One region of the Cohnella suwonensis genome, then DNA from elsewhere that is predicted to be linked to it. Evidence: riboswitches for the same ligand, from Rfam matches in the RefSeq annotation. Region 1 holds a riboswitch; each other region holds the start of a gene.
The links. Region 1 has a riboswitch for cyclic di-AMP ahead of ACFPPD_RS01645 (C40 family peptidase). Riboswitches for the same ligand answer to the same signal wherever they lie in the genome.
Positions count from the first base shown of each region.

Region 2: another riboswitch for cyclic di-AMP. It lies ahead of ACFPPD_RS16985 (ubiquitin-like domain-containing protein); the one in region 1 lies ahead of ACFPPD_RS01645 (C40 family peptidase).
Region 3: another riboswitch for cyclic di-AMP. It lies ahead of ACFPPD_RS12520 (3D domain-containing protein); the one in region 1 lies ahead of ACFPPD_RS01645 (C40 family peptidase).

Region 1 is NZ_JBHSMH010000004.1:106,520-109,791, forward strand. It holds gene ACFPPD_RS01635 (M1 family metallopeptidase) at 1-783, shown strand, start outside; gene ACFPPD_RS01640 (hypothetical protein) at 799-1,617, shown strand; cyclic di-AMP (ydaO/yuaA leader) riboswitch at 1,827-1,969, shown strand; gene ACFPPD_RS01645 (C40 family peptidase) at 1,975-2,496, shown strand; gene ACFPPD_RS01650 (MFS transporter) at 2,594-3,272, opposite strand, start outside.
Region 2 is NZ_JBHSMH010000062.1:11,750-15,021, forward strand. It holds gene ACFPPD_RS16975 (HD domain-containing protein) at 1-393, shown strand, start outside; gene ACFPPD_RS16980 (TatD family hydrolase) at 417-1,190, shown strand; cyclic di-AMP (ydaO/yuaA leader) riboswitch at 1,369-1,587, shown strand; gene ACFPPD_RS16985 (ubiquitin-like domain-containing protein) at 1,958-3,115, shown strand; gene rnmV (ribonuclease M5) at 3,263-3,272, shown strand, end outside.
Region 3 is NZ_JBHSMH010000038.1:43,457-46,728, reverse strand. It holds gene ACFPPD_RS12525 (polysaccharide deacetylase family protein) at 1-586, shown strand, start outside; gene ACFPPD_RS12520 (3D domain-containing protein) at 675-1,313, opposite strand; cyclic di-AMP (ydaO/yuaA leader) riboswitch at 1,319-1,480, opposite strand; gene ACFPPD_RS12515 (LysR family transcriptional regulator) at 1,709-2,623, opposite strand; gene ACFPPD_RS12510 (succinate dehydrogenase cytochrome b558 subunit) at 2,793-3,272, shown strand, end outside.

The sequences.
Region 1 (3,272 bases):
CTCGTTCACGAGATCGCGCATCAATATTGGTACGGCCTCGTCGCCTCCAACGAGTTCGAGGAAGCCTGGCTCGACGAAGGCTTCACCTCTTATACCGAGGATAAGCTCATGTCCAGCATCTACGGGGTGCTTCCTAACTTGGCGGTGGAATCCAGCTACCTGACCGATCCGCAGCCTCTGAACCAATATTCCTGGCGGTTCAGCTCTTCCGACGGATACGCCGAGAACGTCTACATGCGCGCCAAGCTCGTGCTGTCCGCCCTCGAGCGCCAAGTCGGGGACAAGACGATGAACAAGATCATGCGGACGTATTTTCAGAAATACAAATTCAGGCATCCGTCGTCGGAAGACTTCCAGAAGGTCGTGGAGTCGGTCACCAAAACGAAATGGAACGATTTCTTCCTGTCCTACGTGCAGCATGGGGAGATGGCGGACTACGCGGTCGAATCGATCGAATCGAAAAAAACGAACGAAGGTTTCGAAAGCACCGTGCTGCTGAGAAGGTACGGCGGGAACGCGCAGCAGGTGTCGGTATGGCTCCAGTTCGCCGACGGGCAGTCGCTCCGCAAACAGTGGGACGGCGTCCAGAACCACATCCGGCTCCAGCTCCGCTCCGCGTCGCCGCTGACGTACGCCGCCATCGACCCGGGCAACAAAGTCGTCCTGGACAACCGGAAGTACAACAATTATTTGCTTTCCGAGGTGCCGAAAGAGAAACGTTCCCGCGTAGCGACCGGGATCACGCAATTGCTGGAAGGCCTGTTCGGAACAATGGCGTGGTAAGGAGGCGAGGTCACGATGATACGAGAATTGTTAAAAAAGGGATGGGACATGGCCGTCCGTCATAAGGTTGTAGTGGTTCTCCTGTTCCTGTACCGGCTGTTGTGGGGATTCTTCCTCTACCGGTTCGTCGACTCCGTCGCGACCCCGATTCTTGCCCGCTATCCGGAAACGCACCCGAATTCCGACGCGGCGCGGTTATTCCTCGTCGAAGCCCAATTCCGGCTGCTGAAGACCGACCTCGTCAACGAGTCGCTTTGGCTGCTCGGAGGCCTGCTTCTGCTGCGGATGCTGCTGACGCCGCTGCTGAACGCCGGCGTGTTCTACTCCTTCCACCACGCGACGGAGGAAGCGGGCACGCGCGTGCTGTTCGGGGTTCGCCGGGTTTGGAAACCGGTCACGCTGCTGTACTGGGCGGAGAACGCTTTGCTTCTGTTGCCCGCCGTCTGGTTGGTGCCCTTCGCGAAAGACCGGTTCTACTCGGAGCCCATCATAACCGACTGGCTGAGAGATCTGTCGCCTTATGCGCTGGCATGGCTAGTCACCGGCTTCCTGCTGCATCTGCTGTTTCAGTTCATGCAGTTCGGCGCCGCGTCCGGCGAAGGCATTCTGAACGGGCTCGGGTTGGCGCTTCGCCGGGCATTGCCTTTAATCGGCATCACTCTAGCGTTGCTCGGCATCGGTTTGGCGGTATCCGCCACGGCGTGGGCCGTCTCCACGCTCTGGTCCGGATTTATCGCCGTCGCGCTGCATCAGGCTTTCTACTTCGTCCGTTCCCTCCTGACGTTATGGACGTCCGCGTCCCAATATCAGGTATGGTCCGGAACGGAGCCGTAAGCTTCCTGTCCCCCTTCCGACAATATTCACCAGGGACATTCCCCGGTTTGCGCCTTTTCGCGGGCGTAACCGGGGTTTGACGTTATTATCGGCGGCCATTTCCTAAGCGAAAGGAGGACCGATTTCCTAGTTTTCCGCTGTAGATGAGTGAATTCTCATTTAGTAGATGCAGGAAATTCGTCAGGAAAACCGAATATGTAAGACGAAGAAATCAAAAACTGCCGAGTTCTCGCGAAAGCGGGAAACGGGGGAACCAGTCTTTACGGGTGAATTGGCTTCGCTTCACAGGAGCCATAGGGGAACCTTCTACCGAACCCTCCAGCTAACCTCGTAGGCATTGGAAGGAGTCAACCTGTTTTGCGCAAGCTTTCCGCTATTCTTATCGCTTTATGCTTTGCTTTGGCTTTCCAAGTAGGCAGCGCGTTCGCCGATTCCAAGATGGATGAGACGATCAAGCCCCTTCTCGGCATCGACTACAAGTACGGCGGATCGACCAAAAGCGGCTTTGACTGCTCCGGATTCACGCAGTACGTCTTCAAGCAGCTCGGCATCAATCTCAACCGTGCTTCGAGAGACCAAGCGAAGCAAGGCCAGAAAGTTTCCCGAGACAACTTGCGTCCGGGAGACCTCGTGTTCTTCAACACGAACGGCAAAGGCATCTCGCACGTAGGCATCTATGTCGGCGACGGCAAAATGGTTCATTCCCCTTCTTCGGGCAAGAGCGTTTCGTTCGTCAGCATTTACGACAAATACTACGCTTCGCGTTATGTAACCGCTCGTCGGATCATGGACACGGATACTTACCAAGAGCTCGCAACCGAACCTTCGGATGCGGAAGATGCTGCCGCTGCGGGCGCATCTGACGAAGCCGCGGAATAATCCGGCGGCGATCAAATAAAGGGCAATCCCGTCGTCATCGCAAGATGACTTGTCGGGATTGCCCTTTGTTTTTGAATCTCTTATTCGGTTCAGCGCCTTATTTCGGCTTTCGTTCCCTCAGCCGGCCGACTTCATCGGCCCCGATCGCGTGCGCGCTATATTTCGCTTTCTCGTATAAGCGCAACAGCCGGGGCTTTGCTTCCGCGAACCAAGCCCAATACGTCGCGGCTCTGCCCTTGCCGGAAACCGGAAACGCGAGCCGATGCCTTTCGATCCTCTCCAGCGTCTCCGAGGGCGTGTCGGACGCGCGGAATTCGAATCCGTCCCCGATACCGGCCAGCACCGCTTCCTCGTAAAGCCGCCGGACTTTATCCGCGTCGCCGAGCCGCTCCCAGTCGGCTTTGGCCGTTCGAGTCGGGATTCTAGGCGATTGCGCCCGCTTCTTCGCGAGCGACCTCCGCTCTTCCACGTACGGCAATACATCCTCCGCCCGGCGTTCCCTCCGCAGCATGTCCAGAACGGCTTGCCACCAAGATTGCCAAGTCCGCTTGCGATCGCGCCACCATAACCGGACGAACCAGACCGCTACGATTACGACCCCCGCAAGGACGCCCCAACCGATGACGTCCCAGCCCTTCCATGTCCCCCCGGCGCCGCCTAGCTGCTGGATCATGTTCGCCGCGCCCGAATCGGACGGCGGCTGTATGAACTTCTCGGGATCGATCCGCCGTTCGTTCGGCTTGATCGGGTTCTTCGGCGTCAGCAAGCGCGAGCCG
Region 2 (3,272 bases), on a different contig from region 1:
GAGCTGCTGTCGGATCTGTGCCGCAGATTCTTGAACAGGCAACTGTACAAATACGCGCCGCTCGGCCCGGAAGACGGCGATTGGCTAGAGGAAGTCGGCCGGGAATGGCTTCGGATCGGGCTTAATCCCGAATACCATATGGAGGTCGACACGCCGATGGATTCCCCATACGACATGTACAAGCCCGGCGCCTTGCCGAACGGCAAGGAGAAGCCTCCGATCCTGCTGCTCGGCGAGCAAGACCGGCTGACGGAGATTTCGATGAAATCCGACATCATTCAATCGATCGCGGGTCTTCACCGCGGCAAATACAACGTGTATTATCCGGAGGATTTGGTGCTTCCGCACGCCCATCGGCTCAGTTCCGAGACGCGCAACAAACTATCTATATAATAGAAGGGAGACAACTTCCGACAATGCTTATCGACACGCACGCGCACCTTGATTCTTCCAAGTTCGACAACGATCGCGAAGACGTCATTTCCCGCGCGCGGGAAGCCGGCGTGGATACGATCGTCAATATCGGCTTTAACCGGGAGACGATTCCGACGACGATGGCCCTCGCGGAAAAATACCCGTTCATCTACGCCGTCGTCGGCTGGCACCCGACCGATGCGATCGACATGAGGCTGGAAGAGGACCTGGCGTGGATCGAAAGGCTGTGCAGCCATCCGAAAGTCGTCGCCATCGGAGAGATCGGGCTCGACTATTATTGGGACACGTCCCCGAAGGATTTGCAGCAGGTCGTGTTCCGCGAACAGATCCGGCTCGCCCGCCGGCTCAAGAAGCCGATCGTCATCCATAACCGGGACGCTCACGAAGACGTCGTCAGATTGCTCAAGGAAGAGAAAGCGGAAGAAGTGGGCGGCATCATGCATTGCTTCTCCGGAAGCTGGGAGACGGCCAAGTCGTGCCTGGACATGAACTTCCATATTTCGTTCGGAGGACCCATAACTTACAAGAATGCCAGGGTGCCCAAAGAGGTGCTCGAAAGGGTTCCGATCGACCGATTGCTCATCGAAACGGACGCCCCGTATTTGACTCCTCACCCTCACCGGGGGAAGAGAAACGAGTCGGCTTACGTTCGTCTCGTCGCGGAGGCCGCGGCGGAAATCAAAGGAATTTCTTTGGAAGAATTAGGTAAAATAACGAGCGAAAACGCGAAGCGCCGATTCGGCCTCACGAGATAAACGGAATATTCGGGAGAAAAACGGAACGATTCTAAGAAAAAACTAGCTTTTTCCGCTCATTCCAACGGAGAACCGCCCGATTTTCCATGAAAATAGGGAAATTCGTCCGATGCACCTTCTTTACACCTATGTTCGATAGAGGTTATGATCGTAGGCAGAAGTTTGAATATGACATTCCTTTTCCAGTGCGCTTAATCTCCCGAAAGGGAGAACGGGGGACCCAACGCGGCGGCGAGCAAGCAATACGTCCAAGGCGGTCCGAGCAATCTTGGGGTGAATATCGCAAGCGGCATGAACGCGCCTCTATCCGAGCTACGCGTCTTGACCGGGAGCGATTAGGGCGACTCTCTTTGCCCGAATCCGACAGCTAACCCCGTAAGCGTTATAGAGAGAGGTCAACTCGTGCCGCGATAACATCCTATCATTCCAACTGCGGAAGCCACGAACAGATCCTCTGTCTCGATGGCTTTTTGTGTTGCGAGCATAACCTTTCCCATACGCCAACGGGTATGAGAGAGGTTATGCGGAGGCCTTTCGGAAGCAAGAGAGAGATGAAAACTCTCGCTTACGAATGGTTCCCCAAAAGGGGTATCCGGCTTGTACGAACGGTACAGGCATGCACGACTGGACAAGGCGGCGCGAATTTCGAGAGCCCATGAAACCGATCGAGGGCGAGCTTCGAAGCGTCGTTAACATTATGGATTAGTCGCGTCTGACAAGTATCATGCATCACAGTCGACGGCGGGGCTATGAGGAGGAACGAGAAAATGGGCAGTATTCCCGTAGCGGATACCCATGATCCACGACCGACCGGCAAGCTTATCGCACTGCGATGGAAGCATGAGCATTTGCGCGTAGCCATTTTGGGCGCAATTCTCGTTTTTGCCATCACGATGACGTTCATGTCGCTCTTGCAAAAGGCGGCCACGAAGAACGTCACGATTATCGATAACGGAGTCGCCTCCGTTATTGCCACCCAGACCAACAACGTCGAAGAGCTGTTCGCGGAACGTAACATCCGCGTCGGACCTTTCGACAGCATGTCGGGGCAACTGACCGACAAGTTGGACGAAGGAACCCGGATCGTCATCGATCGGGCGGTAAGCATAACGGTTAAGGCGGACGGCAAGGAGCAAGTGGCCCATACGACCGCCGACACGGTCGGCGCGGCCATCGGCTCGCTGAATCTCGGTCTCGCGGGGGACGATCGCGTCTCTCCGGCGGCCGGCACGGCGCTCGCCGACGGAATGACCGTATCGGTCGTTCGGGTACGCAAGGAAGTGACCGAAACGAAGCTTCCGATCGCGTTCAAAGTCGTGGAACAGAAGAACGCCGATCTGGAGACCGGCAAGACCAAGGTCATTACTCAAGGCAAAGCGGGCGTCGTCGTCTACAAGACGGAACGCGTCTACGAAGACGGCAAGCTCGTCAGCCAGGAAATGATCGAGAAAACCGTCGCGCAACCGGCCGTACAGAAAGTCGTCGCGGTCGGCACGAAGAAGAAAGCGGAAGTGGCAACGGCCTCTTATACGGGAACGCCGAGCGCCGCCGAAGCCCAATTCGTCAGCTTGAACGGCAAGAAAGTCAAAGTCCGCCGTCTGCTGACGAACGTGACGTTGACCGCGTACTCCGCCGGCTTCGCGTCGACGGGCAAGACGAAAGGCGACTCCGACTACGGCGTCACCTCGTCGGGAGCGATCGTCAAGGAAGGGCGCACGATCGCGGTCGACCCGCGCGTCATTCCGATCGGCTGGTGGGTGTACATCGAGGGCATCGGATTCCGAAGAGCCGAAGATACCGGCGGCGCGGTCAAGGGCAAGAAGATCGACGTCTACTACGACAGCGAATCCCATGCCAACAAGTTCGGCACGAAACGCGGATTCAAGGTGTACGTCATCGGCCCGGTCAAACCGTCCGCGGATTGATCGGCGCAATAATGCGAGTCCAAGAATCGGGGAGAAGCCCATGCGGCTTCTTCCCGATTCTTTTGCCGTAGGGTATAGACTTGATGTATCGGTCAAGTTCATATACGCTTGTAACCATAAAAGAAGCGGCAAAGGCGGTATCGGAAGTTGAATATCC
Region 3 (3,272 bases), on a different contig from region 1:
CGCCCTGACGTTCGACGACGTACCCGATCCGCGATTCACGCCGCAAGTACTTGACGTGTTAAGAAGAAAGAAAGTGACGGCGACGTTTTTCGTCGTCGGTACGCGCGCGAAGAAACATCCGGACATCGTCTCGCGCATCCGGAAGGAAGGCCACGATATCGGCAACCATTCGTATAGCCATCCCGACTTCTCCAAGCTGCCGCTCGCGAAGGTGCAAGATCAAATCGGGCGGGCGGAAGCGATCATCGACGGCATCGTCGGCTTCAAGCCGAGATTGGTTCGGCCGCCTTACGGAGAAATCACGGAGACGCAGCTCAGATGGGCGAAGCAACAAGGTTATACGGTCGTCAATTGGAACGTCGATTCTTCCGATTGGCGTCAGCTCAGCGCGAAGCAGATACTGCGCAACGTGACGCGTTCCGTCCGGCCCGGAGCCGTCGTGCTCATGCACGCGGGAGGCGGGGAAGGGCAAAATCTTAGCGGTACGGTACAGGCGCTTCCGGCATTGATCGATTGGCTTCGGCTTCACCGTTACGAACCGGTATCCTTATCGGAGCTGCTAGGCGTGAAGGAGTATAAATCATAAACGCAAGCGAAAACGCCTTCGGCGTTCAAAAAGGACCGGTTCGCTTCGCGTTCGTCGCGCGGCGTCCGGCCCTCTTCGTGTCGTTCCGTTATTTCAAAATGTAAACTTTAACGCTCTGGTAACCGAATCCGGATACGAATTGGCGGGTTCCCGGGACGAAGATGTCGATTCGGTTGCCCTTGATCGCGCTGCCCTTATCGGTAGCCGTGGCGATCAATCCGCCGTCCGGCAAGCCGGAAAAGTCGTATCCGGTCACGTATACGCGCGTGCCGAGCGGAATGACGTTCGGGTCGACGGCGATCGTGCCGAGCTTAAGCGGTTTGCCGAAGTAATCGACGGGACCCCAGCCATTCTCTTCGGCGGAATCGGAATAGGCCGTTGCTTTGATGTCCAGAACTTTGGAGAAGCCGAGCGATTGCCCGGCGGTCGTCGTGACCGATTGCGCGGTCACCGCGTTCGGCGAGGCTTTCGAAGCGGCGGTTATGCCGTTGTTCGGGATGACCAGCTTCAATCCCGCGTAAATGTTGAGCGGATCGATGTTCGGATTGACGTTCATCAATTTCTGAAGCGGAACGTTCAATTGCTTGGACAGCTTCCAGAACGTATCGCCTTCCTTGGCCGTGTACGGAGCGGTGGCCGCGTGGGCCGTCAACGACGGAAGCGCCAGGGCGGCGCCGAGTACTAGCGCGCTCGCGCGCGTTCCGAGCTTTTTCCAACTGTGCGTCATCTGAGATGTCCTCCTGATAATCGGCCGGCGAGGTTAGCTGTCGGGTTCGGACCGGGAGATCGGCCCTGCGCATCGCTGCGGTTCACCCCAAGTACATGGCGGATATGCATCCTGCACATACTTTCGATATTGTCCCCCGCACCGTAAGGTTTAGGCCGTGATTATGCCATGCCTTGGTATTCCCCTTTAATAAGGTTGTTCAAAAAGTCCGATTTTGATCACGAAGCGACCAGGAAGATTATTCGACATCGAATCTTGAAAACCGGACTTTTTGAACTTGTACTTAAGCGGGAAACAAAGCCAAGCGGCATATGTAAAAGGCTACCACAACGGGTATGCCCGATAAACCGGTAACTATAGGAAACGGCTCGCGCCAGGGTACGGCGACGGTCGGGTTACTCGATTCCGGGTCCGGTCCTGCGCGCGAAATAAGCGGTCGTCTCTTCGATCAGGTACCGGGTGGAAGGCGCGAGCCACGCGGGATCGCCGTGGATGAGGGACGTCGTCCGATTCGTTTCCTCGAGTTCTCTGATGCGGACCAGGTACAGATCGTTATCCGCCAAAACTTGCTCGCGCAAATACGACTTCGGCAGCAACGTTCCCGCCCGGCAAGCGGACAGCAGGCGGATGATCGCTTCGAACGAGTCGATCTCCATCCGGACGTCCGGTTTCAGCTTGTAGGTTCTGAACAGCTCGTCGGTCAGCGTGCGATACCAGGTGCCCGGGGCGAACAAAATCATCGGTAAACCGTTCAGATCGGTCATCTCCAGATGCGTTCTTTCCAATAGAATGTGTTTTCTGGGGAGGACAAGGATAAGATGATCGTCAAACAAGGGTAAACTGGTAATGCCTGGGTCGTCGACGACCGAAGAGGCGACGATGCCGAAATCGACTTTGCGTTCTTTGACTAGCGTCGCGATTTCGTGGGATTTGCCGGTAACCGCTTTGATTTCCAAGTTAGGATGTTTGCCGGTCATGGCCGTAATCAGCTCGGGAAGCGTCGTCTGAAGCGTCGTCAGGCTCGCTCCGATCGTCGCAACGGGAGCTTCCGTAGACTTGAAGGCGTTCAGCTTCTGCAAGTAGTCGCCGTGGAACCGTCGGAGATCCAACGCGAACTCGTACGTAAGCTTGCCCGCGGGCGTCAGCTCGAGCCTTTTCCCGATGCGGCGGAACAGATCGACTTCCAGCTCGGCTTCTAGCCGGGATAACCGGCGGGATAGCGCGGGCTGGGATAAATTCAGGCGGTCGGCGGCTTTGTTCAGGCTTCTCTGCTCCACGATCGCGGCGAACAAACGCATGTCTTCCAGCATGTTTCACAGCTCCTCTTATGCGCGTAGGTTATAAGGTTTAATATTAAATAAGCAGTTCCATTATAAGCGAAAATAGAGTAACCTTAATAGCGGTGACAAAATGGTGACGCTTGGAAATTCGTCGTCATCGTTGTCGAAGCACGGATGCGAAAGGAGAACGAACACACACATGGCAGGTAATTCCTACTTACCGAGAAAGCTTCACTCTTTGCTCGGCGTCATTCCGCTCGGGCTGTTCATCGTCGAGCACGCGCTGACCAACTACTCCGCGTTCGAAGGAGGACAGGAGGGCTTCTCGGACAGCATCGACTTGTTGAACAGTATCCCGCTCGTCTTCTGGATGGAATTGTTCGTCATTTGGCTGCCGATTCTGTTCCATGGCGTATACGGCTTGTACATCGCCTACCAATCGAATCTTAACACGGGTCGATTCAGCTATGGGCGCAACTGGGCGTTCACGTGGCAGCGGATTACCGGGGTCATCACGTTTATTTTCGTGGCCTGGCATTTCTACGAGACGCGATTCCAAATTACGCTCGGCAACGTTCGGCACGAGGATCTCGGCCAGCATATGAACGATATTCTGAGCAATCCCGTCGCCTTAACGGCATACGTCATCGGCGTCGTGGCGGCGATGTTCCACTTCGCC